Regions from separate parts of the Cohaesibacter intestini genome, predicted to be linked through region 3. Evidence: predicted binding sites of a transcription regulator. Region 3 holds the regulator's gene; each other region holds the start of a gene.
What was found. Region 3 encodes PhoB, which activates phosphate uptake and scavenging genes when phosphate is short. Its sites were predicted from a motif close to TGTCATNNANCTGTCAT; they were not measured.
Positions count from the first base shown of each region.

Region 1: a site for PhoB is predicted at 3,295-3,311, ahead of DSD30_RS04490 (glycerophosphodiester phosphodiesterase family protein). Genes of this name have one in related genera too.
Region 2: a site for PhoB is predicted at 7,980-7,996, ahead of ppk2 (polyphosphate kinase 2). Genes of this name have one in related genera too.

Region 1 covers NZ_QODK01000001.1:1,039,973-1,050,925, reverse strand. Annotated here, with positions in the region: gene sdhA (succinate dehydrogenase flavoprotein subunit) at 1-919, opposite strand, end outside; gene sdhD (succinate dehydrogenase, hydrophobic membrane anchor protein) at 927-1,301, opposite strand; gene sdhC (succinate dehydrogenase, cytochrome b556 subunit) at 1,320-1,724, opposite strand; gene DSD30_RS04495 (MaoC family dehydratase) at 2,174-3,223, opposite strand; gene DSD30_RS04490 (glycerophosphodiester phosphodiesterase family protein) at 3,387-4,616, shown strand; gene DSD30_RS04485 (DUF1737 domain-containing protein) at 4,643-4,861, opposite strand; gene DSD30_RS04480 (HpcH/HpaI aldolase/citrate lyase family protein) at 4,858-5,751, opposite strand; gene DSD30_RS04475 (NAD(P)/FAD-dependent oxidoreductase) at 5,897-7,069, shown strand; gene pdxY (pyridoxal kinase) at 7,154-8,143, shown strand; gene DSD30_RS04465 (threonine/serine dehydratase) at 8,210-9,169, shown strand; gene DSD30_RS04460 (carbonic anhydrase) at 9,307-9,957, shown strand; gene DSD30_RS04455 (methyl-accepting chemotaxis protein) at 10,055-10,953, opposite strand, start outside.
Region 2 covers NZ_QODK01000003.1:844,101-855,053, reverse strand. Annotated here, with positions in the region: gene DSD30_RS14570 (O-acetylhomoserine aminocarboxypropyltransferase) at 1-306, shown strand, start outside; gene DSD30_RS14565 (DUF6404 family protein) at 436-795, shown strand; gene DSD30_RS14560 (COX15/CtaA family protein) at 853-1,950, opposite strand; gene DSD30_RS21595 (hypothetical protein) at 2,011-2,172, opposite strand; gene DSD30_RS14555 (DUF2842 domain-containing protein) at 2,211-2,411, shown strand; gene DSD30_RS14550 (GumC domain-containing protein) at 2,421-4,103, opposite strand; gene DSD30_RS14545 (polysaccharide biosynthesis/export family protein) at 4,306-4,863, shown strand; gene DSD30_RS14540 (undecaprenyl-phosphate glucose phosphotransferase) at 5,032-6,567, shown strand; tRNA gene DSD30_RS14535 (tRNA-Pro) at 6,754-6,830, shown strand; gene ppk2 (polyphosphate kinase 2) at 6,996-7,820, opposite strand; gene DSD30_RS14525 (hypothetical protein) at 8,303-8,584, shown strand; partial or broken gene DSD30_RS14520 (MerR family transcriptional regulator) at 9,719-9,971, opposite strand; gene DSD30_RS14515 (integration host factor subunit alpha) at 10,137-10,448, opposite strand; gene DSD30_RS14510 (beta-ketoacyl-ACP synthase III) at 10,783-10,953, opposite strand, start outside.
Region 3 covers NZ_QODK01000001.1:17,325-28,277, forward strand. Annotated here, with positions in the region: gene DSD30_RS00105 (TrkH family potassium uptake protein) at 1-1,375, shown strand, start outside; gene DSD30_RS00110 (ATP-binding protein) at 1,382-2,722, shown strand; gene DSD30_RS00115 (substrate-binding domain-containing protein) at 2,967-4,007, shown strand; gene pstC (phosphate ABC transporter permease subunit PstC) at 4,270-5,820, shown strand; gene pstA (phosphate ABC transporter permease PstA) at 5,820-7,142, shown strand; gene pstB (phosphate ABC transporter ATP-binding protein PstB) at 7,247-8,050, shown strand; gene phoU (phosphate signaling complex protein PhoU) at 8,127-8,798, shown strand; gene phoB (phosphate regulon transcriptional regulator PhoB) at 8,940-9,638, shown strand; gene DSD30_RS00145 (L,D-transpeptidase family protein) at 9,716-10,953, opposite strand, start outside.

The DNA of each region.
Region 1 (10,953 bases), 1.0 Mb from region 3:
TGGTCATGCAGCGCGAGACAACGTCACGCGAGGCCAGATCCTTGGCAGATGGCGCATAACGCTCCATGAAGCGCTCGCCTTCGGAGTTGACCAGATAGCCACCCTCACCGCGGGCACCCTCGGTGATCAGACAGCCAGAGCCGTAGATGCCGGTTGGGTGGAACTGAACGAATTCCATATCCTGCAGTGGCAGACCAGCGCGGGCCACCATGGCGTTGCCGTCACCCGTGCAGGTGTGGGCCGAGGTTGCAGAGAAGTAGGCGCGGCCATAACCACCGGTGCCGATCACAACCATTTTCGCATTGAAGCGATGGATGGTGCCATCGTCGAGGTTCCAGGCAACCACGCCTTCACAAACGCCATCATCACTCATCATCAGATCAAGCGCGAAATACTCGATGTAGAATTCGGCATTGTTGCGGATCGACTGGCCATAGAGGGTATGCAGGATCGCGTGACCGGTACGGTCAGCGGCAGCGCAGGTACGCTGAACGGCGGGACCTTCACCGAAATTCTGCATGTGGCCACCGAACGGACGCTGATAGATGCGGCCTTCGTCGGTACGCGAGAAAGGCACACCATAATGCTCAAGCTCGTAAACCGCCTTTGGCGCTTCACGGGCGAGATATTCCATGGCGTCGGTATCACCGAGCCAATCCGAGCCCTTGACGGTGTCAAACATGTGCCACTGCCAATGGTCAGGACCCATATTTTGCAAGGAGGCAGCGATACCACCCTGTGCGGCAACCGTGTGTGAACGGGTTGGGAAAACCTTGGTCACACAAGCGGTACGCAGGCCCTGCTCGGCCATGCCGAGTGTCGCACGCAGACCGGCACCACCGGCGCCGACGACGACAACGTCATGATAGTGGTCGTGAACCGTGTAGGCCCGGCCATTGATGCTGTAAGAACTTGCCATCGGTCTATTAACCCCCAAATGACACTTTGAGCACCGCGAACAGACAGGCGGCACCGACAACGGTGGAAAGGAAGAAGCTGGCGATCTTAGCAGAGGTCCGGAAGAGCTGGTTCTGCAGATAGTCTTCGGTGATCGTCAACGACCCTTGATACATGTGATAGCAACCCACAATCACGTAAAGCAGCAGCAGGATGGCAGCCACCGGATGGCCCACCAGCGCTTTGGCGCTTGCATAATCGGAGTTCAGTGCTTTGATGACAAACCAGACGAAGCCGATGCTCAGAAAGATCAGGCAGACGGATGTCAGGCGCATCGCCCAGTGGTGCTCGGTGCCATGATGGCTAGAGCCAAGACCACGGATGGTTTTGATAGGTGTTTTCATGTGTCTCACTCCCCGGCTTTACAATGCGGCATAGCCGATAACCCAGATCAGGCCGGTCAGCACGACGCCGCCAATCAGAGTTGCGCGATACAGGAATTCGATCTGCGGCTTTTCAATCATCGCAGGCACATCCCAGATGAAGTGGCGAATGCCACCCAGCATGTGATGCATCAGCGCCCAGGTAAAGCCGAACAGAACCAGACGTCCAAGGATCGAGCCCCACAGCATCTGTGCGGTTTCGAAAGCCTCGGGGCCAGCTGCAAGAGAGATCAGCCAATAGGCAAGGAAAAAGGTACCAGCATAGAGTGCGACACCGGACATGCGGTGACTGATGGAGATGGCCATCGAAAAGGTGACCTTGTAGGCACCCTGCTGAACGTGGGGAGAAATCGGGCGTTTGCCCTTCAGGTCGACGTCTGTCATATTTTTCGGTCCTCGACAGGTGACGCTTACGTAAGAAGCAACCGTAAGATTGGTTGACTAGCTCAAAGTCATACCGACAAAAGAGCTTTTGGTCAAAGCCAGTGACGATCAAATCATACGACTTTGGCCTAAAAGTTACACAAACGGAAACCGTCTGCGCGCGCGGCTACGCGATCAGTACATGACACCTTCTAAAAGATAGGTTACCCGCTGGTCGTTGATCTGGATCGCATTTTGAACAAGTGGGATAACTTTTTTCTCCTCACTTGGTACAATTGACAATCAAAAGGCACCCTTGAGCGACACAAGACACAGCTATGGCGTCATCGTTCCAGCATGGGCCGGTTGTGACGATGCAACAAGGCACAATTCAGCAACCCACCTATCGACTAATAGCATAAGTATATCAGTATTTTACACTAGAAAACCAGAGATCACATGCAGCACCACTAGCGGGGCAGCAGCACCCAGAGATCGAGATCCAAAATCACCGCTTGTGCATAACCGGCCTCGTCCTTGCCGGGATAAGTCACGCAGGAACAGTCCTTCGTGGCAAAGAGTCGCAACCGCAGGGCACCGACATCATCGCGTCCGGGCAATTCCGCCTTGTCCAGCACCTCCGACCAGGCAAACACCGTGTCACCGGCAAAAAGCGGCGCCACATGACGGCCACCATTGATAGCAGCCACATGAAACGCGTTGCCGAGCCCATTGAAGGACAGGGCCCGCGCCAACGAAATGACATGCCCGCCATAAATCAGCCTGCGACCAAAGCGCCCCTGCCCTTCCGTGAACTGGTTGAAATGCACCTTGGCGGTGTTCTGATAGAGCCGGGTCGCCATTTGATGCTCGGCTTCTTCCACGGTCATGCCATCCACATGATCGATTCGCTCGCCAATCTCATAATCGCCCCACAGATGCGGCGAGCCGGACAAAGCCAGATCGAAGCCATCGACATCAAGCACAGGCACCGCGTCCCCCAGACTGTCCGCGCCAAGGGCCTTGGGCAGCAAGGGCACGTGATCATGCCCGGTCGGCGTTTCAGGCTCTTTCTTGCGCACCATCACCCAGCGCACATAATCCAGCACCACGTCCCCGTGCTGATTGACGCCGGTCGAGCGCACATAGACGACCCCGGTCTTGCCGTTGGAATTTTCCTTCAGGCCAATCACCTCGGACTGGGCCGACAGGCTGTCCCCCGGATAGACCGGCACAAGGAAGCGACAGCCCGCATAACCCAGATTGGCCACCGCATTGAGCGAAATGTCCGGCACCGTCTTGCCGAACACGATGTGAAAGACCAGCAGATCATCAATCGGCGCGCGCTCATAGCGAATGGCCCGGGCAAAAGCATCCGAACTCTGCACCGCAAAGCGCGACCCATAGAGCGCCGTATAGAGCGACGCGTCGCCGGTGGTCACCGTGCGCGGGGTCGCATGGCGAATGATCTGACCGATGGAAAAATCCTCGAAATAATTGCCCGGATTGGTCTTGCTCATCTTTATCCTCCCTCAGACGCATGGAATAGTGTCAATGCGCTTGAAGAAACTATATTGCAGCGCAGCAATGCTGTCATTCAAACGTTAGGATGACAGGGTAACTCTGTCGGCTCCCGCTCAAACCGACAAACGGATTGATTCGCTCGCCCCATCTGAGGATTCCATGCTTTCCCATATTGCCCGACCGTTTATTGTATCTCTGGCCTTCATCGCCGCCCCGCTTGGTCTCGCTGACGCCGCCACCATCGGCCCGCGCCCCCTCTTCCTTGTCGACCAGATGAAGGACGGCCCGCTGAAGGACAAACTTGCGGCCTGTGTCAGCGAGATCGAGGCTGGCAAGATCCTCACCCCGCGCCTCTTTTCCATTGGCCATCGCGGCGCACCGTTGCAATTCCCCGAACATACGCTGGAAAGCTATAAGGCCGCCGCCCGCATGGGGGCAGGCATCATCGAATGCGACGTCACCTTCACCAAAGACAAACAGCTGGTCTGCCGCCACGCGCAAGATGACCTCCACACCACCACCAACATTCTGGCCACTGATCTCGCGGCCACCTGCGCCAAGCCCTTCAGCCCGGCAACCAGCGACAAGAAAGCCGCCGCACGATGCCTGACCGCCGACCTGACGCTCGCTGAATTCCGGCAACTCAACGGCAAGATGGATGCAGCCAACCCGCGCGCCACCGATGTTGATAGCTACATGTCTGCCACCGCCGACTGGCGCACCGATCTTTATGCCAATGCGGCGGGCACGCTGATGACACACAAGGAATCAATCGCCCTGCTCAAATCGCTGGGTTCGAAATTCACCCCGGAACTCAAAGCCCCTGCCGTCCCGATGCCCTTTGATGGCATGAGCCAAGCCGCCTATGCCCAGAAACTAATCGATGACTATAAGGAAGCAGGGGTTCCGCCGTCCGACGTCTGGCCGCAAAGCTTCAATCTCGATGACGTGCTTTACTGGATCGAGCATGAACCCGCCTTTGGCAAACAGGCCGTCTGGCTCGATGGCCGCTATGGCAAGGATATGGACATCATGGATGCCTCAACCTTTCAACCCTCGATGCAGGAGCTGAAAGAAATGGGCGTCCATTATCTCGCCCCACCGCTCTGGATGCTGGTCACCGCCAAGGATGGCAAAATCGTCCCCTCCACCTACGCGCGCGAAGCCAAGGCAGCAGGCCTCAAACTCATCGCATGGTCGCTGGAGCGTTCGGGCAATCTGGCAAAAGGCGGCGGTTGGTATTATCGCTCGGTCAATGATGTCATCACACAGGAAGGCGATGTCTATGCGCTTCTCAACGTGCTGGCCAACGACATCGGCGTTGCGGGCACCTTCTCCGACTGGCCCGCCACCACCACCTTCTTCGCCAATTGCATGGATCTGGAATAGGGGATCGCAAATAGAAAAAAGGGCGCTCAAAGCGCCCCTAATTTCACCTCGCGGCTATAGTCGAACGGCTCGACCTCTTTGACCACCGCTTGCCCGCATTTCATGATGCCTTCCTTGGCATCATAGGCATAGCTGGGCGAGCCATAGAGCTCCCACCCTTGAGACAGGGCTTCCGTCACCTTGTGGCAAAAGCCTGCATCATCGATGGCTGTGAGAAACCGATAGACTTTTTGTCTTTCACTCATGACTTCTGCTCATCCCGCTTGGCAATGGCATCGGCAATTTCGACGACCCGGCGGGCCATTTCCGCATGCAGACGTTCGACCATTTTGCCATTGATGGTCATCACATTCTTCGACTGATTTTCCGGAGCATCAAACGCGTCGATAATGGTCCGGCAGGAGGCGATTTCCTCCGCGCTTGGCGAGAAGATTCGATTGCAATCCTCGATCTGTTTGGGATGGATAATCGTCTTGCCATCCATACCCATCTGGGCGCCCTGTTCACACTCGGCTACGAAACCTTCCGCATCATTGAACTGGTTGAACACCCCGTCAAGGATGGTCAGATCCGACATCCGGGCAGCAGCCAGACATTGCATCAGCCACGGCATCATCGGCGCCCGGCCCGGCACCATAGCGGTGCGGGTTTCTTTCGACAAGTCATTGGTTCCCAACACAAAACAGGAAAGACGGCGTCCATGATATTCCTGCACCGCCCCGGCGATTTCCGCCGCCCGGATCATCGCACCGGGGGTTTCCATCATCGCCCAGATGCGCACAGCCTGATCGACGCCAGCATCATTGAGCTTGCGGCCAACCACATAGACATCTTCGGCACAATCCACCTTCGGCACCGCAATCGCGTCCGGCTTGGCGCTTGCGGCGGCCAACAGATCCGCCTCCCCCCATGGGGTATTCATGCCATTGATCCGGATCACCACTTCACGATGCCCGAAGCCGCCGGCCTTGACGGCCTCGACCACCTGATCGCGCGCCATCTCTTTTTGGTCAAGAGCGACCGAATCTTCCAGATCGAGCAGCAGCACATCGACATTCAGGTTGCGGGCTTTTTCAAGCGCCCTGGCGTTCGAGCCGGGCATGTAAAGGGCGGTACGACGTGGTCTGAAAGACATTGAATTTTCTCCGATCATCACGGCATTATGCAAGCGCGACAACATAAGCACCAAAGATGCAGGTCGCCACCCCCTTCCTTAGGCGAATCGTGCCATCCGGGGAAGGTGGTGTCCAACCAGAGTGGACAATTCAGAACGGAAAACAATGAAACAAGCAGATCTCGTCATCATCGGCGGAGCGATCATGGGTGCTTGCCTTGCCTATTTCCTCAAAAAGGATCTCGGCTTTGAAGGCTCGGTCATTGTGGTTGAAAAAGACCCCACCTATGCCAACTCCTCAACCACCTTGTCGGCGGCCTCGATCCGCCAACAATTCTCGACACCGGAAAATATCCAGCTGTCCCTGTTCGGTCGCCGCTTCATCGGTGAGTTGCAGGACCGCTTTGGCCCACAGGCCGATATCGGCTTTTGCGAAGACGGCTATCTGATTCTGGCAACCGAAGCAGGCCTTCCCATCCTGCAATCCAATCACGCGATCCAGATGGCCAATGGTGCGGACAATATTCTGCTCGACCCAGCTGCCATGAAAGCCCGCTTCCCCTGGCTCAATACAGACGATCTGGCCGCAGGCTGCTACGGTCAGTCCGGTGAGGGCTGGTTCGATGCCCATATGCTGCTTGATCTGGTCCGCAAAGGAGCCATTGCAGCGGGTGTCCATTTCATCAAGGGCGAAGTGGTCGGCCTTGAGAAGACCGGCAACCGCGTCAGTACCGTCACGCTGGCCTCGGGCGAACGCATCGCCTGCGGGGCGGTTGCCAATTGCGCAGGCCCACAAGCAGGAAAAGTTGCCGCCATGCTCGGCATCCCCCTGCCGATCGAAGCCCGCAAGCGGACCATCTTTGTCATCGACAATCCCAAGCCCCATCCGGGCATGCCCTTGATGGTGGACCCGTCCGGTGTCTATGTCCGACCCGAAGGCAACGTCTATATTTCGGGCGTCGGCCCCGGCGCAGAAATCGACACTGCCGTTGAACATGATGATCTCGATCCCCATTATGATTTGTTCGAGGAGGTCATCTGGCCAACCCTTTATGAGCGCATGCCGGGCTTTGATGCCATCAAGATGGTCAATGCATGGGCCGGGCATTATGAATATTGTACCCTCGACCAGAATGCAGTGATCGGCGCCCATCCGGAGATCGAGAATTTCTACTTCAATGCTGGCTATTCAGGTCACGGCCTGCAGCATGCCCCCGGTGCGGGGTTTGCCGTTGGAGAACTGTTTCTGCATGGCGAATATCGCTCGCTTGACCTCTCCATTTTCGGCTATGAAAGGGTTCTGGCTAACAAGCCGGTCAGGGAAATGAACATCATCTGACCCCGGACCAAGGACGAGCGGCGACAGCATCGAGCGTCGGAACCGGAACGGAGCCAGCACAAGACTCCGAGAGGGAACCTTTTCATGACAGGCACCAGCACGCAACCAAGAGGCCCGATGGCAGGCCAGACCCAACCGGACGCAAAGCCGGTGCTCGTCATCTCCTCCCACGTCATGGCTGGTGCAGTTGGCAACCGTGCTGCCTCCTTCGCCCTTGAGCGGTTGGGCTTCCCGGTCTGGGAAGTTCCGACCGTCATTCTGCCATGGCATCCCGGTCATGGTCCCTCAACCCGCAACACCATCGACGCCAACCTCTTTGCCCACAGCCTCGAGGATCTCGAACGCCATCCCGATTTTGCCAATCTAGGGGCACTGTTGAGCGGTTATATGGGCTCGGTCGCTCAGGTCGAGGCAGTCGCCAGACTTGTCGATGGGCTGAAGGCAAACAACCCGGACAGTCTCTATGTCTGCGATCCGGTGATGGGGGAGGAAAATGGCCTCTATATTGCCGAAGAGATTGCCACCGCCATTCGCGACCTGTTGATCCCGCGAGCCGACATCATCACCCCCAACCGGTTCGAGTTTAACTGGCTGACTGGTAAGGAAGCCCGCAACAATGCCGATCTGATCAACAATGCCAATCAACTGGGCTGTCCGACCACCCTGATCACCAGTGCCTTCCCGATGATGCGCAACGCCATCGCCAATCTGCTGATCGAAGCCCCCAAGCCGCTTGAAGAAACCGCGCAGGACGCGACCACTCAGGCACCGGAACCGGCCCGCTCTGACATTGCCATAATGGCCGAACATCCGATCATTCCGAACCCGCCCAACGGCACCGGCGATATGGTCGCCGCATTGTTTCTCGCCTACCGCCTGTCGGGCCAATCCGGCGAGCAGGCATTGAAGCGGGCGGCCAGCGGCATCCTCGAGGTCGTCTCTCGTTCGGTGCGCTCCGGCTATGCCGATCTGGAAGTTGCCCGCTTTGGCGACCGTTTCACTCATCCGATGGCGATGGTCCATATGCGCATGGTCAATGCCGCCCCCCGCCGGACGGTCTTGCGGCCCAATTGATTTGTGCTGTCCTGTGCTGTCCTGCACAGAGCCACCCGCCCTTTTCCCACCCAACAAGAGGTCATTATGACGGCTTTTCCCTCGACCGATGACATTCGCCATGCCCACGACCTGATCGCTTCCCACATCCGCAAGACACCGGTCTTTGCCATCGATGGAACCGAGCTTGGTCTTGCCGGGTCGGTCAGCCTAAAGCTCGAATTGTTGCAACATTCCGGCACCTTCAAGCCGCGCGGTGCCTTCTACAATCTGCTGAGCCGCGATGTGCCCGAGGCGGGTGTCGCCGCAGCCTCAGGCGGCAATCACGGCGCCGCTGTTGCCTATGCAGCCCGTAAGCTCGGCATCAAGGCGCGGATCTTCGTCCCCGACATTGCCAGCCCTGCCAAGATTGCCCGCATCCGCTCCTATGGTGCGGAGATTGTCGTCAAAGGCGAGCGCTATGCCGATGCTCTGGAGCTGTGCAGCGCCTATCAGACCGAGACAGGCGCCATCGGACTGCATGCCTATGACGGCTTTCATACCATTTGCGGACAGGGCACGCTGGGCCTCGAACTGGAGCAACAAATGGGGCCGGATCTGCCCGACACCCTGCTGGTGGCCGTTGGCGGCGGCGGTCTGATTTCCGGCATTGCCAGTTGGTTTGACAAGCGCGTCAAGGTGATTGGCGTTGAGCCGAACGCGGCTTCTGCCCTTGCACAAGCGCTCAAGGCAGGTGGCCCGGTCGATGTACCGGTTTCCGGCGTGGCCGCCGACAGCCTTGGTGCCAAACGCACCGGCGACATGGTCTATCAGGTGACCAGAGACAAGATCGATCATGTTTTGTGCCTTGAAGATGAGGCCATTCTCGAGGCTCAGAAAACCCTCTGGACCCGCCACCATCTGGCCACCGAAGCCGGAGGCGCCACAGCCTTTGCCGCGCTTCTGTCCGGTGCCTACAAACCGGAAACAAACGAACGGGTCGGCGTGGTGCTGTGCGGCTCGAATGTCGATCTCGACAAGCTGGCCACTCTGACCAGCCAAGAGTGAGCAGACAGCAAAAGCCCCTGCAATTGATCGGAGCTTGGCAAAATCCCGCTGTCGCCTCTTGATTTGACGGGCCTTTGGCACAAGATGCGTTCAGAGGAATCGATCAAAACAGAAAAACAAAATCGAAGAGAGCAAAGATGGCCCAACTACCAGAAAGACTGCTCGAAGGCTATGCCGCCTTCAAGAGTGGAAAATTCAAAAGCGACAGCCAGCGTTACGAGGAACTGCATGACGAGGGGCAGAAGCCGGACATCATGCTGATCGGCTGTTGCGACAGCCGTGCCACCCCTTCGGACATCTTCAATGCCGGACCTGGTGAAATGTTCGTCGTGCGCAACGTTGCCAATATCGTTCCCGCCCAGAATGAACAGATGGAAGGCTTGCATGGCACCGCAGCCGCGCTGGAATTTGCCGTCAATGCCCTCAAAGTCAAGCATATTGTCATTATGGGCCATGGCCGTTGCGGTGGTGTCGCGGCCTATATTTCCGAAGATATGGAGCCTTTGTCCGAGGGCAATTATATCGGCCAGTGGGCGGCCCAATTGGCACCGGCCGACAAGCCCGAGCGCCTTGCCGGCCTCAACCGCCCCGACCTCGATCATCAGGGCCTGCTGGAGCGCAGCTCGATCATGAAGTCGATTGAAAATCTGATGAGCTATGGTTTCGTTCGCGAAGCCGTGGTCCTTGGAACACTCGATCTGCATGGCGCCTGGTTCGACATCCGCCAAGGCCGCCTCGAATATTATGACCGTGACGACCGCTCCTTCAAGACGGTGGAAGAAGCCTGAGCACCGGCCAACCCAACAACAGACACAGAGTCAGCACAAGGCCCGTCGATTACAGCAATCGACGGGCCTTGCATCATTCATAATACGGGCAAAAAGGTTATCCCGCTTTGCGCAATGGGCTCTCCATTTGCGCCATTTCGCTGCTGAAACCCGCCTGATTGCCCTTGACCCAAACGGTGCGATACCGGTCTTCCTGCCCATCCTCACTTCGAACCGTCACCAAGGCGCCTTCGGTTAAATGGCTTGGAATATCGACCAGACTACAGCCCTGATTGGTGCGGTTGACCATGATGCACGCATGGTTCTGGCCATCAAGCACCAGCGTTACCGAGTCATTGACGGCCATCCGCAGGGCTTTGCGCCGCTCCTCAACATCCCGCGACACGTCACTCAGAAAGCCCTCGACCGACTCGGACAGACTCTGGGCCGTCTGGGTCAGACTTTCCGACACAGTGCGCACTTGCTCGGCCTGCTTGCTGGTCTCTTCGATGGCCTCGCTAACTCCTTCCACATTAACAGCCACCTGCGCGCTGCCTTCAGAGGCAAGGGCAATACTCTTGGAAATTTCCTGGGTCGCCGCATCCTGCTCCTCGGAAGAGGCCGCGATCGAAGCGGACATTTCATTGATTTCGCCAACGGCGCCCGCCATCAGGCCAATCGCATTCACCGCATCCTTGGTTGAAACCTGAATGGTGTCGATTTGCTTGGCAATCTCTTCCGTCGCCTTCGCGGTCTGTGTAGAGAGCTCCTTGACCTCGGCGGCCACGACAGCAAATCCCTTGCCGGCCTCACCCGCACGGGCCGCTTCGATGGTGGCATTGAGCGCCAACAAATTGGTCTGCTCTGCAATGGCCCGGATCATCTCAACCACTGCGCCCACTTGCTCAACCGTTCTGGCCAGCCCGGTCACTTCGCTTTCTGCTTGATCCGCGGTGCTGCGCAACTTGCCGACCACTTCATAGGTGCGTCCCGACTGATGGGCGATTTCGCGGATAG
Region 2 (10,953 bases), on a different contig from region 3:
TCAAGCCCGCATTACGAATTGCACAAGAAGTACATGCCCAAAGGTGCCGGGTCTGTCTTCACCTTTGGCCTGAAGGGCGGTCATGAGGCAGGTGTCAAACTGATTGCCGCCTTCAAACTCTTCAGCCATGTTGCCAATATCGGCGACACCCGTTCTCTGGCGATCCATCCGGCCTCCACCACACACAGCCAGCTGACCGACGAGCAGAAGACGGCCGCTGGTGCAGCGCCTGAAACGGTGCGTCTGTCGATCGGCATCGAAGATGTGGCCGATATCATCGCCGATCTGGAACAGGCCCTTGCCTGATCCTGCGGATTGAATGACATAGGAAAGCCGGGCCCCGTCAGCCCGGCTTTTTTGTGGCCGGACGATCAAATGCAAGATGGGTCAAATGGACCGGTTTGCAAGGGACATCGCTCCCCATAAAGTATCATCATGACCTTTGATGACCATTACCAACTGGCGATGACCGAACTGCAAGGAACAGAGATCCTGCGGGACAATTACGCGCCGCCTTTGCACAAACTGCTGCTACGATTGGGATTCTCGATGCGGCCGCCTCACTATGCCAGCATGCCCGTCAATATGCTGACGACTGGCATTCCATTCGGCATTCTCTGGAGTGGCTTGATGTGGCTGTTTGTCTGGGAAGACCAGATTGGCATGACGGTGTCGATTGCCCTCTGGGCGGGCTTTTTCGCCGGCATGCTGTTTGGCATCGGGATGGCGATTTATTATCGCGCGGCTGCGCGCAAGCATGGCCTGTCCAGCTGGCCCCAATTGGCCATGAAATGACAAAGGGCGCGTTTGCTTTCGCGCCCTTGCCTTTGCTTTTCTTCACTTCAGATCTCTTCAGATCCGCTGTTGACTGTCCTTCAAATCCCGGTACAGAACGGTACTGGCCGCCAGCAGCAGAGCCGCCGTTGCCTGATGCAGCAGGCCAAGCCACAAAGGCACAACCAACAGCAAGGTCGTGATGCCGATCACCACCTGCACCAGCACCAGCGCTGCAAGAATAGAGGCTGCAATGGTCATTTTGGCCGCGTAAGGGTCGCGCCAGATGCGCAACCAGACCAACCCGACAACGACCATGATCAGATAGGCCACGACACGGTGGTTGAACTGGATCGTCAAATGATCTTCAAAAGCGGCAAGCCATGGCGGGCTGTAGACATAAAGCCCCTCAGGGATCAGGCTGCCATCCATCAGAGGCCAGGTATTGTAGGTGTGGCCCGCATGGGTGCCAGCCACCAATCCGCCAAGAAAAATCTGGACAAGCAATAGACCCACAACCACAGCAAGCGTCCAGCTGTGACGTTCGCTGCTGACACATTCGGGCACTTGCCTGACGCTGCGATAGCCGCGCGCCACCCACAGCAGCGCGACAAATATGATCGAGGCGAGCAACAGATGGGTTGCGAGGCGATATTGGCTGACATCGACCCGATCCACCAGCCCGGAGGCCACCATCCACCAGCCAATCGCCCCTTGTGAGCCGCCCAGAAACAGCAACACCACGAGTCGGGGTTTGACTTCGTCGGAAAGTCGTCCGCTCAACCAGAAAAACAGCATCGGCACAAAGAAAACCAGACCGATGAAGCGACCCAACTGCCTGTGACCCCATTCCCACCAGAAGATGAACTTGAAATCTTCAAGGCTCATGCCCTTGTTGACCTGTTGGTACTCAGGTGTCTGACGGTATTTTTCGAATTCTTCGGTCCATTCGGCGGCATTCATCGGTGGAATCGCACCATGAATCGGCTTCCATTCGGTGATTGAAAGACCGGAATCGGTCAGCCGTGTCGCGCCGCCGACAATCACCATCAGGAAAACAAGGAACGCGACGCAATAGAGCCAGACCCGCACGGCACCTCTGGATGGTGCCACCTTGTCCGGTTTGATGTCGACATAGCGACTGGCCCGTTCCGCTTCACTGATATGGCCTTCCATCTCACACTCCCTATTGGTCTTTCGGTCTTGAAGTCATGCCTGTTTTTGTTGTTGAATCCCTTATACGCGATTGCCAGACAAAATGCCCACGGCAAAGTGCAAATTCCACCCCGCCCAAGCGCCAATTGGTATTTTTCCCATTGGCATTGAGCCTTGCTGGTCTTTTTTCTTTTCAGAGCCGTCAAGCTGGTTTAAGACGCTGGGCGTGAGCTTTCGTTTCACGATCCTTTCCACTTCGCAACGCCTTGGCAAGACAGATTATGAACAAACGCACGCGCAAATTCATCGGCATGATCCTTTTGGTGACCTGGATCATTCTTTATGCCGCGGTCGGCATGACCGTAGGCGCCGCTGTCGTCGCCAATGCCAGCGGCTGGGTTCAGATTATCTTTTTTGTGATTTCCGGTGCGTTGTGGGTGGTGCCTGCGGGTTTGATCATCCGCTGGATGGAAAAGGATTAGTCGACAGGATCACTCGGCCGCAATGGCCTTTTCCTGTTCTTCATAACCGATGAGATCCAGCTGCTTTTTGCAATCCAACGGCAAGATCAGGCAGTCCTGATAACCGAAATGCCCTATCACGGCTCGCACCTGTTGGGCAACCGATTCCCCGGCATCGGGTGCGTCAATGCAGGCCAGTGCATCGCGAGCAATCCCCAGACTCTTCAGCGCATAGTCATTGTCGTAATGGCTACCGAGATCAATCAACACGATATCGCATGCCTCTTCCAGAGCCAGCAGCAACCCATGAAATTCATGACTGAAGAAGTCCTCAAGACGCATTGCCCGCGTACCGCGAGCGATGTGATGCAGCCCTGTGTTATCATCGATTTGCACCAGATCGGCATAGCTGGCGGTCTGATCGATGAGATCGGTGATACCTGCATGAGCGTGATCCGCGCCTGCATCTCCCAATCTGACCAACAGAACAGCCTGATCGAGATCCATCAGCGCCTGCATGAGGATGTTCGCCTGTTCACCCCAGCGGCCACTCTCTGACAGCAGCACGACCCGTTGGTGCCCAGTGGCCCGTATTTGCAAGGCCACGCTTTCCATGTCCAAGTCTGTCCCAGACATGATGTCGTGGACGGGTGAAGGGGCAGCCACAGGGGCCTGTTGCACCGGTGCCTGTGGAGTTGTCACCAGAGGAACTGTCACCTGAGGCACTGTCTCCAATGGTACTGGCAACTGAGAAATAGAGGTCGAATCGACTGCAATCGGATTGCGTGTGTCAACGTCAGGTTTTTCCAGAGAGACCGGAAGGTCTGGACGCACAGCAGAGCGGCGAGCAGACTTGCGTCGCAGATGCAGGCTGTAGATCCCCCAAAGACACACCATCGACAGGGCGCTGATCCATAGGGTCTTCACAAAGAGGCCCAGCGCGCTTGCCTTGATCGAATATTCGGGCAGCGATGCACGCACGAGCAGTCGTGCTTCTGGCGGTAACAGATCATATTTCTGTTTTGTAACGGCCTGTTGGTGCAAGTTGCGCATATTGTTGAGAATGCGGTCCGTAGCATTGATGCTTTTCTGCACCCCGGCGATCCGTTGGGCTTCCTTTTCCTTCCAGGTTTGAAGAGCAGCGTCACTCTCCAATTGGGGAACTGGATTGGGAGCCAGCCTAGCGGTCAGAGCGACCTGTTGGAACTCAATCGCGGAAATATCGGTAGCAAGCTTGTCTACTGCATCATGGAACTGCGTGGCGCGGCGGGCTTTCAACCGGGAGAGATACGCATTTGCCAGCCGGTTGGCATTGTTCATTGCCTCTTCACGGTCTTCGTCGGTTACTCGGATCGACAGGGTTCGCAAGGCTGCGTCAAAGGATAAAGAAACTTTGGCCATCAGGGCACTTGTCCGCTCTCCTTCCCCAAACAGCAATTGCCGTGCATCCTGAACAATTCGGTCTGCATTCTGCCAGTCAGAAACCGACTGGGCAGCCCCCTGCTCCGGTATATAGCGCTCATTGGGCGCCAGGATCAGAATATTGGCGGTTGCGCGGTAGCTCTCCTCCTGCATCGTCACCCAATATGCACTGACCGAAGCGACCACCAAAGGCAACAGCAAAGCAAGGCACAGCAACCACCCGGCATGCGAAAATGGCTGTCTGACAGGCATGGCGTTGTTGTTGGAACTTTGACTGGTCTGATTGGGCATGGATCTAGGTCGCCGTAAATGAGGTTTCCCAAATCCTGACACGTCATGGTAACCAGCTCCTTAACAACGGCCTCACCTCGCCAAAATCGAAGCAAAATGCACGAATAACGCGATCAAATGGATATGCACCTCCTCCTCTTTACGCAGCATTAACCACAATATTTCATAAAAGATGCAGTCTTAATCTGATGAGTCGGTTCCGATGTTTGTTCGTATTCTCGTTCTTTTGGCCGTAATTTCCGGTTTGGCAGGTTGCTCCAGCTACCGGCCTGCAGGCGAAGCCTTCCACAAATCCCTCGTCGGGCCCTATTTGCTCGATTCAGGAGATAGGGTGCGATTGATTGTCTACAATCAGACCGAACTGAATAATGAATATACAGTAGACCAGTCGGGCTATGTCTCGGTGCCGTTGATCGGCAATGTGGTGGCCCGTGGCCGCGAGACGAACGATCTGGCGCGGGACATTGCCGCACGCCTTGAAAATGGCTTCATCAAGAATCCTGACGTGTCCGTCGAAATTTCCCAGTATCGGCCGTTCTTTGTTATGGGTGAAGTGACCACTGCCGGGCAATATGCCTATGTCACCGGCATGACGGTGCAGACAGCCATTGCCATTGCAGGCGGCTTCTCGCCGCGCGCCCAGCAACGCTATGTCGATGTCACGCGGCAGTTGAATGGCAAGATCCTGACAGGCCGCGTCAAGCTGACTGCCCCGGTGCGTCCGGGTGACACCATCTATGTTCGCGAGCGGCTTTTCTGAGGGACCCGATGAGCCAGCCTTGCTGCGTGTCGTCTTTTGAACTTTGTTAACTACAATGGCCAAAAGCGGTTCACCCGTGTTTAGAAAAACAGTCGGTTAAATCTTATTCAAAAATTGGCTGTTAATCCTCTTAGTCACAACCGAACTCAAAACCAATGGTGTTGGACTATGCAGGCTCTGGATCCGAAGACAGCCTTTTCATCAAGTGCTGTTCTGGCGACCGCACAAGAGGAAGATTTCCGGTCAAGTTCCCAGATTTCCGACCTTGCTCGTGAAGTCGCCTCGGAATTCTCGACGACGACCTACGCCCCCATGATGGTGCGCGGGCTGGTGCAGCTTTCCGATTTTCTGATTGTCATGATCATGGGACTGACGGCCTACTCCATCGCGGGAGGGGCGCAGTTGGCCGGATATGAGATGCCACTGACCTTCTCGATCGTCGGAGCGGCCTTGTTCATGCTCTTCATGTTGTCTGCGGACGGCTATAATGTGCATGAAATGAACAATATGGCGCCGCATCTGGGCAAGGTGATTGGCTCGATGACGATGCTGGTCGTGCTGTTTCTTCTGGTCGGCTTTCTTTCTGGCACGGATCTGGAACAAAACCGCGCTTGGCTGGGCATCTGGTTTACGCTGGGATTGGCCGTAATGTGCTCCATGCGAGCGATCGAGACCCTGTTTATCCGGCGCTGGCAGGCCGATGGCCGCCTCGAACGTCGCGCTGTTATTGTCGGCGGTGGGAGACCAGCGGCAGAAATCATTGAGTCACTGGAAGCGCAGGAAAATAACGACATTCGCATTTGCGGAATTTTCGATGACCGCGATGATGACCGGTCACCTGCGATTGTCGCGGGCTATCCCAAGCTCGGCACTGTCAGTGATTTGGTCGAGTTTTCCCGTCTTTGCAAAATCGACATGCTGATTGTCACCATTCCCGTGACCGCAGAAAATCGTGTCTTGCAGATGCTGCACAAGCTCTGGGTTCTGCCGCTTGATATTCATCTGAGCGCTCACATGAACAAGATGCAGTTCCGTCGCCGCACATACAGCTATGTCGGAAATTTGCCCACCGTGCCGGTCTTTGCCAAACCGATCGCCAATTGGGGTTCGTTGTTCAAACGCGCCTTTGATGTGGTGGTCGCGGCGACAGCTATTCTTGTGCTGTCTCCCCTGCTGGTTGGCACGGCCATCGCCATCAAACGCGACAGCAAGGGGCCAATCATCTTCAAACAGAAACGTCTTGGCTTCAACAACGAGGAAGTGGTCGTTTACAAATTCCGCTCCCTCTATCATGAAAGCTCCGACCAGAAGGCGCAGAAATCGGTCACCAAGAACGACAATCGCGTCACCAAGGTCGGTCGCTTCATCCGCAAGACGTCGATTGATGAGTTGCCACAATTGTTCAACGTGCTTTCCGGCACCTTGTCACTGGTTGGCCCCCGGCCCCATGTGCCGCACCAGCAGACCAACAACAAATTGTTCGAGGAAGTGGCCGACGGATATATGGCGCGCCACAAGGTCAAGCCGGGCATCACAGGCTGGGCGCAGATCCATGGCTGGCGCGGTGAAATTGACGATCCGGAGAAACTCAAGCAGCGTGTCCAGCATGATATCTACTATATCGAAAACTGGTCGTTATCGATGGATCTATATATCCTTGCCGTCACGCCACTCAAGCTGCTCAATCAGGACAATGCCTATTGATCAGCCACGCGAATGGATGACCGCTGATTGTATCAGGGCCAGCATGCCACATGCCGGCCCTTTTCCGTTCTGCCTCTGAAATCCAACTTTGTTATGCATTTCAAAGCGGTTGACTGAGGATAATTGCCCGACCGGGCGCAAGTTTTATTGCAAGCGGATGACAATGACTCTATAAAGCCCACGTGTCGGAGCGTAGCGCAGCCTGGTAGCGCACTTCGCTGGGGGTGAAGGGGTCGTAGGTTCGAATCCTATCGCTCCGACCATTTTCTTCTCTTTAAAATCTATCCATCTTCCCCTCGCAGCATATTGCTTGCTGCGCCTCTTGCGCGTTTGCCTGAGGGGGGACTGGACATTTCCAATGCAAACACAAAAGGCGCGATCAAAGCCGCGCCTTGTGGTTTGCAGGGACCGTTCTCCGAAGACAGCTCTCAAAGGTCTTTGTGGACCTCCGGCACGAAGGTCTGCTCGTCCATTGGTGGACGAACATAGCCGCTCTGGACCGGTCGGGGTTCCAGCTCGAGCGGCTCGGGTGTCAGATCCTCATAAGGCACCATCGAGAGAAGGTGACTGATGCAATTGATCCGTGCATGTTTCTTGATGTCCGACTCGACCACATACCAAGGCGCTTGCTTGATGTCCGTATGGGCGAACATTTCATCCTTCGCCTTGGAGTAATCCATCCATCTTTTGCGGCTTTCCAGATCCATTGGGCTCAGCTTCCAACGTTTTGTCGGATCTTTCAGGCGGTTCTGAAAGCGGCGTTCCTGCTCTTCGTCTGAAACGGAGAACCAGTATTTGATCAACTGGATGCCTGAACGCACCAGCATGCGCTCAAATTCCGGACAACTGCGCAAAAACTCGCGATATTCTTCCTCAGTGCAGAATCCCATGACCCGCTCGACACCAGCCCGGTTGTACCAGGACCGGTCCAAAATGATCATCTCACCCCGAGCAGGCAAATGGGCGACGTAGCGCTGGAAATACCATTGAGTCTTTTCGCGCTCGGTCGGGGCGGGCAAGGCAACGACTTGCGTGATGCGAGGATTGAGCGGTTCGGTGATCCGCTTGATGGTTCCGCCCTTGCCTGCTGCATCACGGCCTTCAAAGATGACGACTACCCGATGTCCGGTCTGCTTGATCCATTCCTGCATTTTCACAAGTTCAATCTGCAGGCGCAGCAACTCGCTTTCATATAGTTCGCTGGAGATCTTGCCGCTCTTTTTCTGGTCTTCGGAAGAGTTTTTCTTCGCCATCTGCCTGCCTCGCTGTCGTTACCGGAAAAAGCCTAACATAGGGAGACGCACAGTTTGCATACGTAAATTTCCCATGCCCCATAAAAAAGATGCACAGACACAGCTTGTTTGGCACTGAATGACAAACAAAGCCCAGAGCTGCTTGCTGACATCAAGACATGTCACATGAGTGCAATATCCGATGCCTAGGTTCGCTGCATCACATTGGCAGGGGTGACATCCACTGAGTCGCTCTTGTCGGGGATCGTTAGGCTCAGCGCATGGCCATTTGCCACGCTGGCCGAACCACGCACACCAGAGCGTCATGGTTTCTGACCGATGATGCCTATACTGGCCCTGTTGGATTGCGGGGCCATTTTTTTGTCCGGCAGTCTGTTCTGTCGTAACAGTTAACGACATTCTTACAAAAAGCACAGAATTTTGCGGTTCGGGCAAAAAGATGATTAAGATTTCGGCGCTATACTGGAGCAATGATACCAGCATTGTCCATAGCCTCCGCCGGAATGACGGCTGCAGCAGATCGCCTCGAGGATATCGCGATCGGCATCGCCAATCCTGTGCCCGACAATGCGCCGGAAACGACAGTCAAGGCACAGTCAGAGGTCAAGCCGACCGATCCGATTGCGCCAGTCTCCGCATCCCCCAGTCTTGATCCTGCCAAATTGGTGGAATTGATTGAAGCGGAGGTTGCCTTCAAGGCCAGTGCCTTGGCAACCAAGACGGTTGCATCTGCCTCTCAGGATCTGATGGAAGCCCTGCGCTAACCTCCCTGCCCTCATGGCGACCCTATCTGTCTTCAGAACGAGCCTGATCAAGGATTCGCTTGCATTCGAGCAGTTCGAACAGCGTGGATTGCAGGCGACGAATATCGTCTCTTGCCATGCCGGCTTTGGGCTTTTCAGACTTGGCGGCCTCTTCCGAGCGTCCACGCAGCCGATTGAACAGGCTGGTACCGCCGCTTTGTTCACCCAAGACGCGTTGCGCTTCGGAAACCGAAATAGATGCAGCCTCACCAGAAACGAATTTGGGTTCACCCATTGCTAGATCGCGGGGCAGCGCAACGCCGTGATGTTCTCCCTCATGCGGATGCATCCGCGCCAGATTGGCGGCCTTTGGCGGCTGCATGTCGCTGGTTGGGACCTGTTGCTGAGTTGACTTTGCGACGACTGGCTGTGGGGGGGTAGTGGATGAAAGCAGCTGCTGCGGTTCTTGCCAAACAGATTGCTGACCGACGGGCTGAGCTTGGTCCGGCTCCCTTGTGACAACAGGTTGGGCCGGTTGTGGGGCAGAAGACTGAGGCTGCTGGTCCTGATAGTGCGGCTCGGCCACCGGACGTTGAGCCAGAGCAGTTGCGGCATATGGCCCTGTCAGAGGCCCGGTCTGGGACCCAGTCTGAGGCCCGGTCTGGGACCCAGTCTGAGGCCCGGCCTGGGGCCCTGCTTGAAGTCCTGAAGGTGGCGCAGCTTGCGGGCCCGGTTGGTTCGGAGCGGGAGCGGCTGGGTGGGCAGGACCCGCGTCACCTTGTCCGAGCACTGCATTTGCTGCCGCCTGCTGGATCGCATGCACGGCCGCAGCCGGTTGCGGAACAGGGGCTGTAGCTGTTGCGTGATTGATTGGAGCTGAGGGAGCGGCTTGAGGGGCATTGTATCCCCCCGCAGCAGGACGCACAGGTTGGGCGGCAGAATGATCCGCTCCTTGCGCTGGCATCTGACCTGCCGGGTGAGCCATCTGTTGCTGGGGCGATTCCGGTGCCGGGGTGCGTGGAGCAACCAATGGCGGACGGGCCACTTCCAACTGATTGGGTTCAAGATAGTCCTGATGTGCGGAAGTCGCCCCTGCATCAGTCTGCGCAGCAGTTGCGGTTTCGGATGTCTCATCGGTGCCGACGATCGTGTCGATCACATAGCGGACACCCTGCTCTTTCAGAATGCGCTGCACACCTTTGATCGTGTATCCCTCATCATAAAGCAGATGGCGAATACCTTTGAGCAGATCAATATCATCGGGACGATAGTAGCGACGACCGCCGCCCCGCTTCATCGGCTTGATCTGGGAGAAGCGGGTTTCCCAAAAGCGCAGCACATGCTGCGGCAGGTCGAGATCCTGCGCAACTTCGCTGATCGTCCGAAATGCATCTGGGCTTTTGCGCAAGATTCCCACCTAGCTCGCGTAACCGATTATCGCCGCCGCTAAAAAACATCAAAATATATCAAGCCGCCAGACCATCCAACCCCGGCGCAATGCGTACATATCATACAAATCAGGCGTGATTTGGGTCACGCCCATCCACACGATGAGAAAACAGCCTTCATGAAATCAGGATTTAACCGGAGCAAGCGAATCGTTGATCTTTTTCTTCAGTACGTTGGATGGCTTGAAAACCATGACCCGACGTGGAGAAATCGGCACTTCCTGCCCGGTTTTCGGGTTACGCCCGATCCGTTCACTCTTCTCACGCACGAAGAAAGTACCAAACGAAGACAATTTGACCTGTTGCCCTTCTACGAGGCTATTGCTTACTTCTTCCAGAACCATCTCAACCAGTTCGGCAGATTCTGTTCGAGACAGGCCAACTTTCTGATAGACCGCCTCACACAAATCCGCTCGTGTAACTGTCTTGCCCCCCATGCTACAACCCTCATCTAGAAGCATAAACTCTGACTCACCTAGGCTAAAATGGTATTGCCGGAATCGGGTTCCGTCAACTGCAAGAGTGCGCAATTGTCTGTATGGACGGTCATTAATTCGGCTATTGTTGGATGAAACGGCTATCGGCGGCTTCGTTGATCCCTGCCGGGTGCGCATATGACGACAAAAGTCAGTGAGTGTTCAAGTTCCAAGTAAGCCTTGGATAGCAAGCCTCTGTATTGTCGCAGGAAATAATGACGCACAAAAAACCCGCCGAGCTTGCCATGGTGCAAGCCCTGCGGGCAAACCAAATATCTCAAAGGCCAGAAGTCGACTACCAGCGCAGCAGGACGGACCCCCAGGTGAATCCGCCGCCCATGGCTTCGAGCATCACCACATCCCCTTGCTTCACACGGCCATCGCGAACGGCGGTGTTGATGGCCAGCGGAATGGACGCTGCCGAGGTGTTGCCATGCAGGTTGACTGTGGTGACCACCTTGTCTTT
Region 3 (10,953 bases):
CGCCCTCGTCGATTTCGCCATTGGCGACCCGCAATGGCGGGTGTTTGCCACCTCAGGCGCAATCACGGTCTTTGTCGGCGGCGGGCTTTGGCTGGCAACGCGGAGTGGCAAGGTGGACTTCACCCTCCGGCAGGCCTTTGTGATGACGGTCCTGTCCTGGTTTTCTCTGGCGGCCTTTGGGGCCTTGCCGCTTCTATGGTCAGGAGCCGCCCCAAGCTATACGGATGCCTTCTTTGAAAGCATGTCGGGAATCACCACCACCGGTTCGACCGTCCTGTCAGGCCTTGACCAAATGCAGGCAGGCGTTCTGCTCTGGCGGGGCATTCTGCAATGGCTTGGCGGGTTGGGTGTGATCGTTATGGCAATTGCCGTCCTGCCGATGTTGCAGGTGGGTGGCATGCAGCTGTTTCAGGCAGAGGCCTTCAGCACAGCGGAGAAGATCCTGCCGCGGGCGACGCAGATTTCGGCTGGACTGACGGCTCTTTACATCGTCTTTACCGCGCTTTGCAGCATTCTGTATCACGCTGCCGGGATGGATGCGCTGGATGCGGTCGTCCATGGTATGACAACGGTCGCCACAGGCGGCTTGTCCTCGCACGATTCCTCCATCGGTCATTATGGCAGTGCCCAGATCGAAATCATCGCCATCATCTTCATGATCATCGGCTCCCTGCCCTTCATTCTGTATATTCAGGCACTGCGCGGCCACAGCAGGCGCCTGTTTTCGGATTCCGAAGTGTTGACCTTTTTCGGTCTGCTGGCTTTTTTCACCTCGATCGCGGCCTTCTATGCCATCGAGTCCGGCCTGTTTCAGGGCGGCGAAGCCTTGCGCCATGCAGCCTTCAATGTGGTCTCGATCATGACCGGCACCGGATATGCCTCGACCGATTATCAGGCATGGGGGCCGTTCACCATCGCCTTTTTCTTCTTCATCATGTTTATCGGCGGCTGTCAGGGATCAACGGCTTGCGGCCTCAAGATTTTCCGGTTGCAGGTGATGTTTCAGGTGATCAAGCAGCATATCAACCGGATCGTCTTCCCCAATGGCGTTTTCGTCAAGCGCTATGGCGGCTATCCGCTTGATGACAGTGTCTCGGTCGCGGTGATGAGCTTCTTCTTCCTTTATGTTCTGAGTTTTCTGGTGCTCGGCATATTGCTACAACTCACCGGTCTGGATTTTGTCACCGCCCTGTCGGGGGCAGGCACGGCCATTGCCAATGTCGGGCCAGGTGTCGGCCATATCATCGGTCCGGCAGGCAATTTCCAGCCGCTCAATGATGTTGCAAAATGGTTGCTTTCTTTTGGCATGTTGTTGGGGCGCCTCGAATTGCTAACCGTACTGGTGCTGTTTCTGCCACGCTTCTGGATGGATTGAACGAGAATGACCCCTGAGAAAAGAAGACTGACGCCGGATGATGCTGCCGCCAATGGCTATATTCTGGATAGCGGTCCCCTGAACCGGTTGGCGCACGCTCGCTGGACCTTGGTGGTTGCGGCCATAGGCCTGTTGTGGCTGCATCTTCAGGACCAGATCCAGCTTCTCCATGTCGCGCTTGTCATGGGCGCTGTGGTCTTGGCAACCATGATCCTGCCGCGACGCCCCAAGGTGACGAGGCTAAAGGTGCGAGCCGAAGCACGCCGCCTGACCATGATGCCGGACATTCACATGCGCAAGCTGGCGGCTGCACTGCCGGACCCTTGCTTCATTCTTGACCGGCGCGGCATCGTGCGGTTCACCAATCAGGCTGGCTCGACCATCTTCGGCAATGTCAAGGAAGGGGACCCCCTGTCCTTTCGCATCCGCCAGCCGGACATGCTGGCGGCGCTGGATCATGTGCTGGATGGCGGGCAGATGCAGAAGGTGGAATATTCCCTTAAAGACCACAGCGAGCGGCTTTACGAGGCTTGGGTGACGCCGATCCATCTGTCCGGCGACCAGCCAGCCGGGGAAAGCCCGGACTTTATCTTGATGTTGTTGCATGATCAGACCGAGCAGAAGAATATCGAGCGGATGCGGGCCGACTTCGTGGCCAATGCCAGCCATGAATTGCGCACGCCTTTGGCGTCTGTCATTGGCTTCATCGAAACCTTGCAAGGGCCTGCCAGTGGCGACAAGGTGGCAACCGAGCGCTTTCTGGGCATCATGCTCGATCAGGCCGAACGGATGTCACGGCTGATCTCGGATCTGTTGTCCCTGTCGCGGATTGAAATGAAAGCCCATGTTCAGCCTGACACGCGGGTGGATCTGAGCAAAATCGTGCGCCATGTGGCCGACGCCCTGACCCCGCTCTCCAAGGAGTATGATGTTGCCATCACCCCCTGTGACTGTTCTGTCAATCGCTGGGTGTCGGGGGACCGGGACGAATTGGTTCAGGTGTTTGAAAATCTGGTCTCAAATGCCCTCAAATATGGTCAGAGCGGTAAGCGCGTTGAAATTCTCTGCAACCTTCTGGATGATCCAGCCGACGGGAAATCCTATTATTCGGTGAAAATCAGAGACTTCGGCCCCGGAATCCCGGCAGAGCATTTGCCACGCCTGACCGAGCGTTTCTATCGCATTGATGTTGCCTCATCGCGTGAGCAAAAGGGCACTGGTCTGGGGTTGGCGATCGTCAAACATATTTTGACTCGCCATCGTGGCAAGTTGTTGATTGAGAGCAAGGCAGGGGAAGGTGCGACCTTTGACGTGCGACTCCCTGTCACAGAGATTGACACTTTGTGACAGTAAAATGACTATCCAAAAAATTCTCCAACAAATACAGACTCTTAAATTGTCATAATACTGAAATATAAGTGTCATATACCCATCACATCCGAGCGATAGGGTCCGCCTGTCTCGAGCGATTGACGGCTTTTGCGAGCGCACATTTCGTGCCCGATGCCAAGACGCCCGTACCTATCAAGAACGGTCATGTTGGGTCATAGAAGACCTGTCCGTTCAAAAAACTGACTTATGGAGAGGTCACGTGAAATTTGCTTCTTTTGCTAGTGTAGCTGCTCTTGCTGCAACCACCATTCTCGCCGGCACCGCTGCTCAGGCCCGCGATCAGGTTCAGGTTGCCGGTTCTTCCACCGTTCTTCCTTACGCAACCATCGTTGCTGAATCCTTCGGTGAAAACTACCCAGACTTCAAAACCCCAATCGTTGAATCTGGTGGCTCTTCCGCTGGCCTGAAAGAATTCTGTAAAGGCACCGGCCCAGAGACCATTGACGTTGCCAACGCTTCGCGCAAAATCAAAGATTCCGAAGTCAAGTCTTGCGGCGAAAATGGCGTCAAGGAAATCGTTGAAGTCAAAATCGGTTATGACGGCATTGTCTTCGCTTCTGACATCAATGGCGCTGACTTTGCATTCGAACCAATCCACTGGTTCAACGCTCTGGCACCAAAAACCGTTGTTGACGGCAAGCTGGTTGACAACCCGAACAACAAATGGTCCGAAATCGACGCTTCCTTCCCAGAGTGGGAAATCGCTGCTTACATCCCTGGTGAAAAGCACGGTACCCGTGAAGTGTTCGAAACCAAGGTTCTCGAAGCTGGCTGTAAAGCCGCTGGCGCTTTCGATCTGTACATGGCTTCCGGCCTGGACAAAAAAGCAGCTGCCAAAGAGTGCTTCAAGGTTCGTAAAGACGGCAAGTCTGTCGACATTGACGGCGACTATACCGAAACCCTTGCTCGCATCGACTCCAACAAAACCGGCATCGGCGTCTTCGGTCTTGCTTTCTACGAAAACAACACCGACAAGCTGAAAGTTGCGACCATGTCCGGTATCGCTCCAAACGCTGCCGTGATCGCTGATGGTACCTATCCTGTGTCCCGTCCTCTGTTCTTCTATGTCAAGAAAGCGCATCTGGGCGTCATTCCTGGCCTGAAAGAGTATGTTGACTTCTTCATGTCCGACGACATGACCGGTGAAGGTTCTCCAACCGCTGAATATGGTCTGGTTCCTGCTCCTGCTTCCGAGCGTGATGCGATCCACGCTGCGATCAAAGAAGGCAAAACCCTCTAAGGGTTGCCGTCTGGCCATGCGCGCGATGCGCGCATGGCTTTTTTGTACCCAGATTTCAGCCGCTTCTTGCCATTCGGCTGAGCCTTCTGACAGGCGCTGGCAATCGACACCATGCCCGCCGTCAGGAACCTTCATTGAGGCGTTTTCCGGCCTTGGCCTGACATTCGTTGCGCGGGGGCAAACGCGAAACAGATGGGGCAGACCGGAGAAATCTCAGAGTTGAAACTGCGTCACTAACGCATTGTTCAAGGGACAGGTCGCTATGAGCCCGCTTTGGCTTCTGGCTGCTATTTTTGTTTTCGCACTGGTGGGATCCTTTCTCGGGCGCAGCCGCGCCATAGCCAGCGTCGACGGAAATGTGTCAGCTCTCCATTCACGACCCGGATATTACGGTTCCTACGTTCTAATCTGGACTGCGCTCCCAGCTATCGTCTTCATGGTGGCTGTGATGATTGCTCAGCCGATTGTCAACAGTTCCGTGGTCGATACCGAATTGCGGACTGGCTACATGCAGGCCTGTTCCCATGCAATGGGCGGCATCGAAGGGGAACAGGACGCAGACCAGCCGAAAATCTGCTCTGACAAGGATGAGTATGAAGCCCACGATACCCGTCGGGCTCTGATGTTTGGCGTCGTCAGCAATGTCGCCGATGGCCTGACCTACCTGTCCGAACACGAACGGATCCAGCTGCGCAGTGGCCTGATTGCAGTGCGGCCAACCCTTGCAAAATATGGCGTCGCACTTGCAGAGAATGTCAACAAGACCGTTGTTCATACCGCCTATCGGTTGAATGAGGTCAAACAATTGACCAGCTATGTGATGTATGGCGGCATTGCGCTGTTGCTGTTTCTTGGTCTGTTTCTGTCCTATCGTCGCATCCAGCCAGCCTTGCGGGCCCGCAATCTGGTTGAGGCCAATGTCAAGGTTGCCTTGATCCTGGCCTCATCGATTGCCATCCTTACCACGGTCGGCATCGTCTTCTCGATGCTGTTCGAGGCAATCCACTTCTTTGGCCATGTCAATCCGCTGGACTTCTTCTTCGGAACCTCTTGGGACCCTCGTTTCTCGTCAGTTGGCCGTCAGGTCGATTCAGAAGGCGGCACCTTTGGCCTCATTCCGCTGCTTTGGGGTACGCTTTATATTTCGATGGTCGCCCTACTGGTGGCTGTACCAATCGGTCTGTTCGCCGCCATCTACATGGCGGAATATGCCACCAAGCGGGTGCGGGCTACAGCCAAGCCTCTGCTGGAAATTCTGGCCGGTATCCCAACCATCGTTTACGGTTTCTTCGCTCTCGTGACGATAGGCCCATTCTTCCGCGATGCGGGTGCTTCGATCGGCCTGACCATCTCGGCCAACTCGGTGCTGACGGCCGGTTTCGTGATGGGTATCATGCTGATCCCGTTCATCTCGTCCCTGTCGGACGACATCATCACCGCGGTGCCGCAGTCGCTGCGTGATGGATCGCTCGGTCTGGGCGCCACGCGATCGGAAACCATCAAGCGGGTGATCTTGCCTGCGGCCCTGCCGGGCATTGTCGGCTCGATCCTTCTGGCCGCCTCACGCGCCATCGGCGAGACGATGATCGTGGTGATGGCTGCGGGTATTGCCGCCAACCTGACCGCCAATCCGTTCGAAGCCGTGACCACGGTGACAGTAAAGATTGTCAGCCAGTTGACCGGTGACCTTGAATTCACCTCGCCGCAGACCCTTGTTGCCTTCGCTCTGGGGATCACCCTGTTCTGTATCACGCTAGGGCTCAACGTCTTTGCCTTGCACATCGTGCGCAAATATCGGGAGCAGTATGACTGATGACTGATACCACACCAAATCAAGTCGACTCGGTTGTTGAAACTGCCCATCGCGAGGTCGGTCTCAAGAAACGCTACGCGTCGGAAACGCGCTTCCGTCTGGGCGGGGTTGCAGCGATCGCAATGGGCATCCTGTTTCTGATCATCCTGTTCTGGTCGATCGTCTCAAAGGGCTATACCGCCTTTGAACAGACCCAGGTCCGCCTCGATCTTTATCTTGACGAGCAGGTTATCGACCCGTCGGGCAACCGGTCCCGCAGTGAATTGCAGCGGGCCATTCGCTACAACAAGATTATTGAGCCGGCCTTTTATCGCGCTCTGGGCATTGATCCCAAGGACAAGACCAAGCGCAAGGAAATGCGGGAAGCCAAAAAGCTGATTTCCCGTGGTGCCGCCATTGAAATCCGTGACATGGTTCTCAACGATCCTTCGCTGATTGGCAGCCGGAAAACCATGTGGCTTTTGGCCGACGGGGATGTCGACAGCTTCGTCAAGGGACAGATTTCCCGCGACATTCCTGAAAGCCGTCGCCAAATCAGCGACCAGCAAATTGGCTGGATCGACGATCTGCGCGAACGGGGCATCATGGACAAGAAGTTCAATACCGGCCTCTTCACCTTCGGCGCTTCGTCCCGTGCCGAGACGGCCGGTATCGGGGTTGCGGTTGTCGGGTCAATCTTCATGATGATCACCGTTCTGGTTCTGGCTCTGCCAATCGGGGTGGCTGCATCGATCTATCTGGAAGAGTTTGCACCCAAAAATCGCTGGACCGACCTGATCGAGGTCAACATCAACAACCTTGCTGCGGTGCCTTCCATCGTGTTTGGCCTGTTGGGTCTGGCCGTCTTTATCAACTTTGCCGGTCTGCCACGGTCCGCATCGATTGTCGGCGGTCTCGTTTTGACGCTGATGACCCTGCCGACCATCATCATCGCCACCCGCTCTGCCTTGAAGGCGGTTCCACCGTCCATCCGGGAAGCGGCCCTCGGGGTTGGCGCATCCAAGACACAGGCCATTTTCCACCATGTGCTGCCCCTTGCCTCTCCGGGCATTCTGACCGGCACCATCATTGGTCTGGCTCAGGCCCTTGGGGAAACCGCACCGTTGCTGATGATCGGCATGGTGGCGTTCGTCAAGGATTTTCCAGTCAATCCGTTTGATCCGGCGACCGCCCTTCCGGTCCAGATTTACATGTGGGCCGGTGCAGCGGAACGCGCCTTTGTCGAGCGCACCTCGGCTGCCATCATGATCCTTCTGGGCTTCCTCGCCCTGATGAATATTTCTGCGGTGCTTCTGCGTCGCCGCTTCGAGCGTCGCTGGTAGTCAGCGACGCCGTGAACCAACGTTATTCCCGCGCTCGCCGATGACCACAGGTCAATCGAGTTCAGAACAAGCGAGCCCCGAACAGGATAGTGAAAGCATTGACCATGCAGGATACCAACCCGAATATTCAGAACGCCTCCGCGCGTGCGAAGCCGATCAAGATGTCCGGCGAGAAAGTCACCGTCCATTATGGTGAGAAGCAGGCTCTGTTCGATGTCGATCTGAAGATCGAAGAAAATCAGGTCACCGCACTGATCGGCCCGTCCGGCTGTGGCAAGTCGACTTTCTTGCGTTGCCTGAACCGGATGAATGACACGATCGACATTTGTCGCGTCGGCGGCGCCATCAAGCTTGGCGACAGTGACATTTACGACCCAAAGGTGGATGTGGTCGAGCTGCGTGCCCGCGTTGGCATGGTGTTCCAGAAGCCCAACCCATTCCCCAAGAGCATCTTCGAGAATGTGGCCTATGGCCCGCGCATTCACGGTCTTTGCCGCAACAAGGCAGAGATGGAAGAGGTTGTCGTCTCTTCCTTGCAGAAGGCCGGTCTGTTTGAAGAAATCAAGGACCGCCTTGATGAGCCAGGCACCGGCCTGTCCGGTGGGCAGCAACAGCGCCTGTGCATTGCGCGCGCCATCGCGGTCAGCCCGGAAGTCATCCTGATGGATGAGCCCTGCTCGGCCCTTGACCCGATCGCCACGGCAAAGGTTGAGGAGCTGATTGACGAATTGCGCGAGAATTACACCATCGTCATCGTGACCCACTCCATGCAGCAGGCTGCCCGTGTGTCTCAGCGCACCGCTTTCTTCCATCTTGGCAATCTCGTCGAGGAAGGCCAAACCGATATGATCTTTACCAACCCGAAAGATCAGCGGACGCAGGACTATATCACCGGCCGCTTCGGCTAAGCTTTTTGACTTCGCGGCAGGCTGGAATCAGCACATTCTGGCCGCCAAATGAGCGACTATCAGGGGAATACCAAGAATGTCTGATCATATTGTCTCGTCCTATGATGACGACCTGCGCGAGCTGACCGGCCGCATTGCCGAAATGGGTGGCCATGCAGAGCGCATGGTGGAAGAAGCTGTTAGTTCTCTGGTCCGCATGGACATGAGTGCGGCCCATGCAACGGTCGCAAAGGATGCGCTCATCAACAAGCTGGATCAGGAAATCGAAGAGAAAGCCGTTCTCACCATCGCCCGTCGCCAACCAATGGCGAAGGACTTGCGTGAGATTGTGGCAGCCCTGCGCATTTCCATCGATCTGGAGCGCGTTGCCGATCTGGGCAAGAATATTGCCCGCAACGCCTTGGCTCTGGAAGGCCGCAGCCATCCAAAGCAGTTGATGCACGGCATCGAGCATATGGCCGAGATCACTCTTGACCAGCTGCGCCGGACGCTGGATGCCTATACCGCCCACGACGAGAATGTGGCATTGGCCGTGGTCCAGAAGGACCGTGAAGTGGATGCCCTGTACAATTCGTTGTTCCGTGAGTTCCTCACTTACATGATGGAAGATCCACGCAACATCACCGTTTGCACCAACCTGCTGTTTGCTGCCAAACATCTCGAACGCGTCGGAGATCATGCAACCAACATCGCTGAAACGATCTATTATGTGAAAACCGGGCATACGATGGACGATCGTCCCCTGTGATGCTCAAGGAGCCGTCTGGTCTCCTGACATCGTCCATCAAAAACGGGCATGACGTCGTCTTGGATGTCGTGCCAACTTGAAGGTATGATCCGATTTTTTGCCCCTGCTGGCACGGATCTTCGGAATGTGGAACATTTGGCTATGAGCCCCAAAGTAATGATCGTGGAGGATGAAGAAGCCCTTAGCCTTCTTCTGCGTTACAATCTGGAAGCCGAAGGCTATCAGGTAGAGGTTATTGCCCGCGGTGATGAAGCGGAGAGCAGGTTGCAGGAAACCCTTCCAGACCTGCTGCTTCTGGATTGGATGCTGCCGGGACTGTCTGGCATCGAATTGTGCAGGCGCTTGCGTGCGAAACCGAAAACCCTCAAGCTCCCCGTCATCATGCTGACGGCGCGGGGCGAGGAATCCGAGCGCATTCGCGGACTTTCCACTGGTGCTGATGATTATGTGGTCAAGCCCTTCTCCGTACCGGAGCTGATGGCCCGTGTGCGGGCAATCCTGCGCCGGGCCAGCCCGGATCTGGTCGCAACCATCCTTAAGGCCGGAGATTTGGAGCTAAACCGGGAGACCCATCGCGTCAAACGCGCCAATCGCGAGGTCAATCTGGGCCCGACCGAATATCGTCTGCTGGAATTTCTGATGCAGAATCCGGGTCGTGTCTATTCCCGCGAACAGCTGCTCGATGGGGTCTGGGGCCATGATGTCTATGTCGACGAGCGGACCGTAGATGTCCATGTGGGGCGCCTGCGCAAAACCATCAATCGGGGCCGGGTGAAAGATCCCATCCGCACCGTGCGTGGCTCAGGCTACAGCTTCGATGACCAATTTGCGGTTGAGTGATCCGGTTATATTGATCGACAAAAAACCGGCCCTTGTTGTAGAGCCGGTTTTTTTGTTTGTTCTGTTTGTATCACAGCCTAGCGGCTGGCGACCTGATCCGTGTTGCGCTTCTTGAACAGACCGAAGAGGCCGCGCCGTTTCGGTTTTTTCACCTCGGCCACGGAGCGCTTGGGCTTGGTGATTTTTCTCACCACGCGCTGTTTCTTGACCTTGGCCGGCGTCTTCTTGGCATATTTCGGCAAGGAGGGTTTGGTCAACACAATGAAATCCGTGCCTTGTGGCGTGGTTTCGCGGCTGAAGCCACGATCGGATATGGTGAGCGATGCACCATTGCCAATCAGGTGATTAACCTGCGCGCGGACATGATCAGGAATGATGACACGATCGAGAATGTCTGTGGACGCCACGATCCCATCATCGGCGCCCGGATCAGTCACCCCATAGCGGTCTTGCAGCCTGGCTGTCAGCATGTCACCAAGAGCCAGCGCCCGCCAATCAAGCTTACCTTCTTCTTCACGCGAAAGCGACGCGGTGAAGAGGTGGGCGCCGAGCGCTTGCTCGGGATTGCGGATCTGGATCGGAGCATCGAACAGGGGCTTGAAATTGTGACGCACAAAGAGGTGGCCAGTCGGCACTGCGCCCTTGCCTGCTGCCTGATACAATTGCGCCAGCAGGGTCTGATCGATCTTGCTGGAGATTGAAGACTGGCGGCTTTCGATGCTGTCTTTCTTGGAAGCGACAAAAGCGTTGACAGCACTCAGTGTCATTTTGCCCACAAGGCCATCGGGCGCGCCCGCATCAAAGCCCAGTTTGTTCAGCAAGGTCTGGACTTCATGGACCAGATTGCCTTTGGCCTGACGGGTGATGAAAATACGCAAGGGCTTGTCGCTCTGGCGGATTTCAGCAAACCGGTTGAGGCGCTTGGCCATTTGATGGGCCAACGGATCAAGCGGTGGCTTGTCGGACAGGAGGGCAACCTTGCCAAAGGTCTTGGTGGCCTGGCGTTCGGCTGCCTGCACAGACGACAGTTTGTCGAAAGAGGTCATTTCCTCTGGCTGGAACAGCACCGGATGGGCAATCAGTTCCGGTGCAGCATCACGATTGGCTATCACCACATGGGCGCCACGCTCGGTGAGGCTGAAAAGCTTTTTGGCAAAGCCGTTGGGCAACCGGATGCAGCCATGGGACGCCGGATAGCTCGGCACAGAATTGGATTCATGCAAGGCAATGCCAGACCATGTCAGGCGCTGCATGTAAGGCATTGGTGCGCTGTTATAGAGGTTGGAGAAATGGCGGCGACGCTTTTCCAGAATGG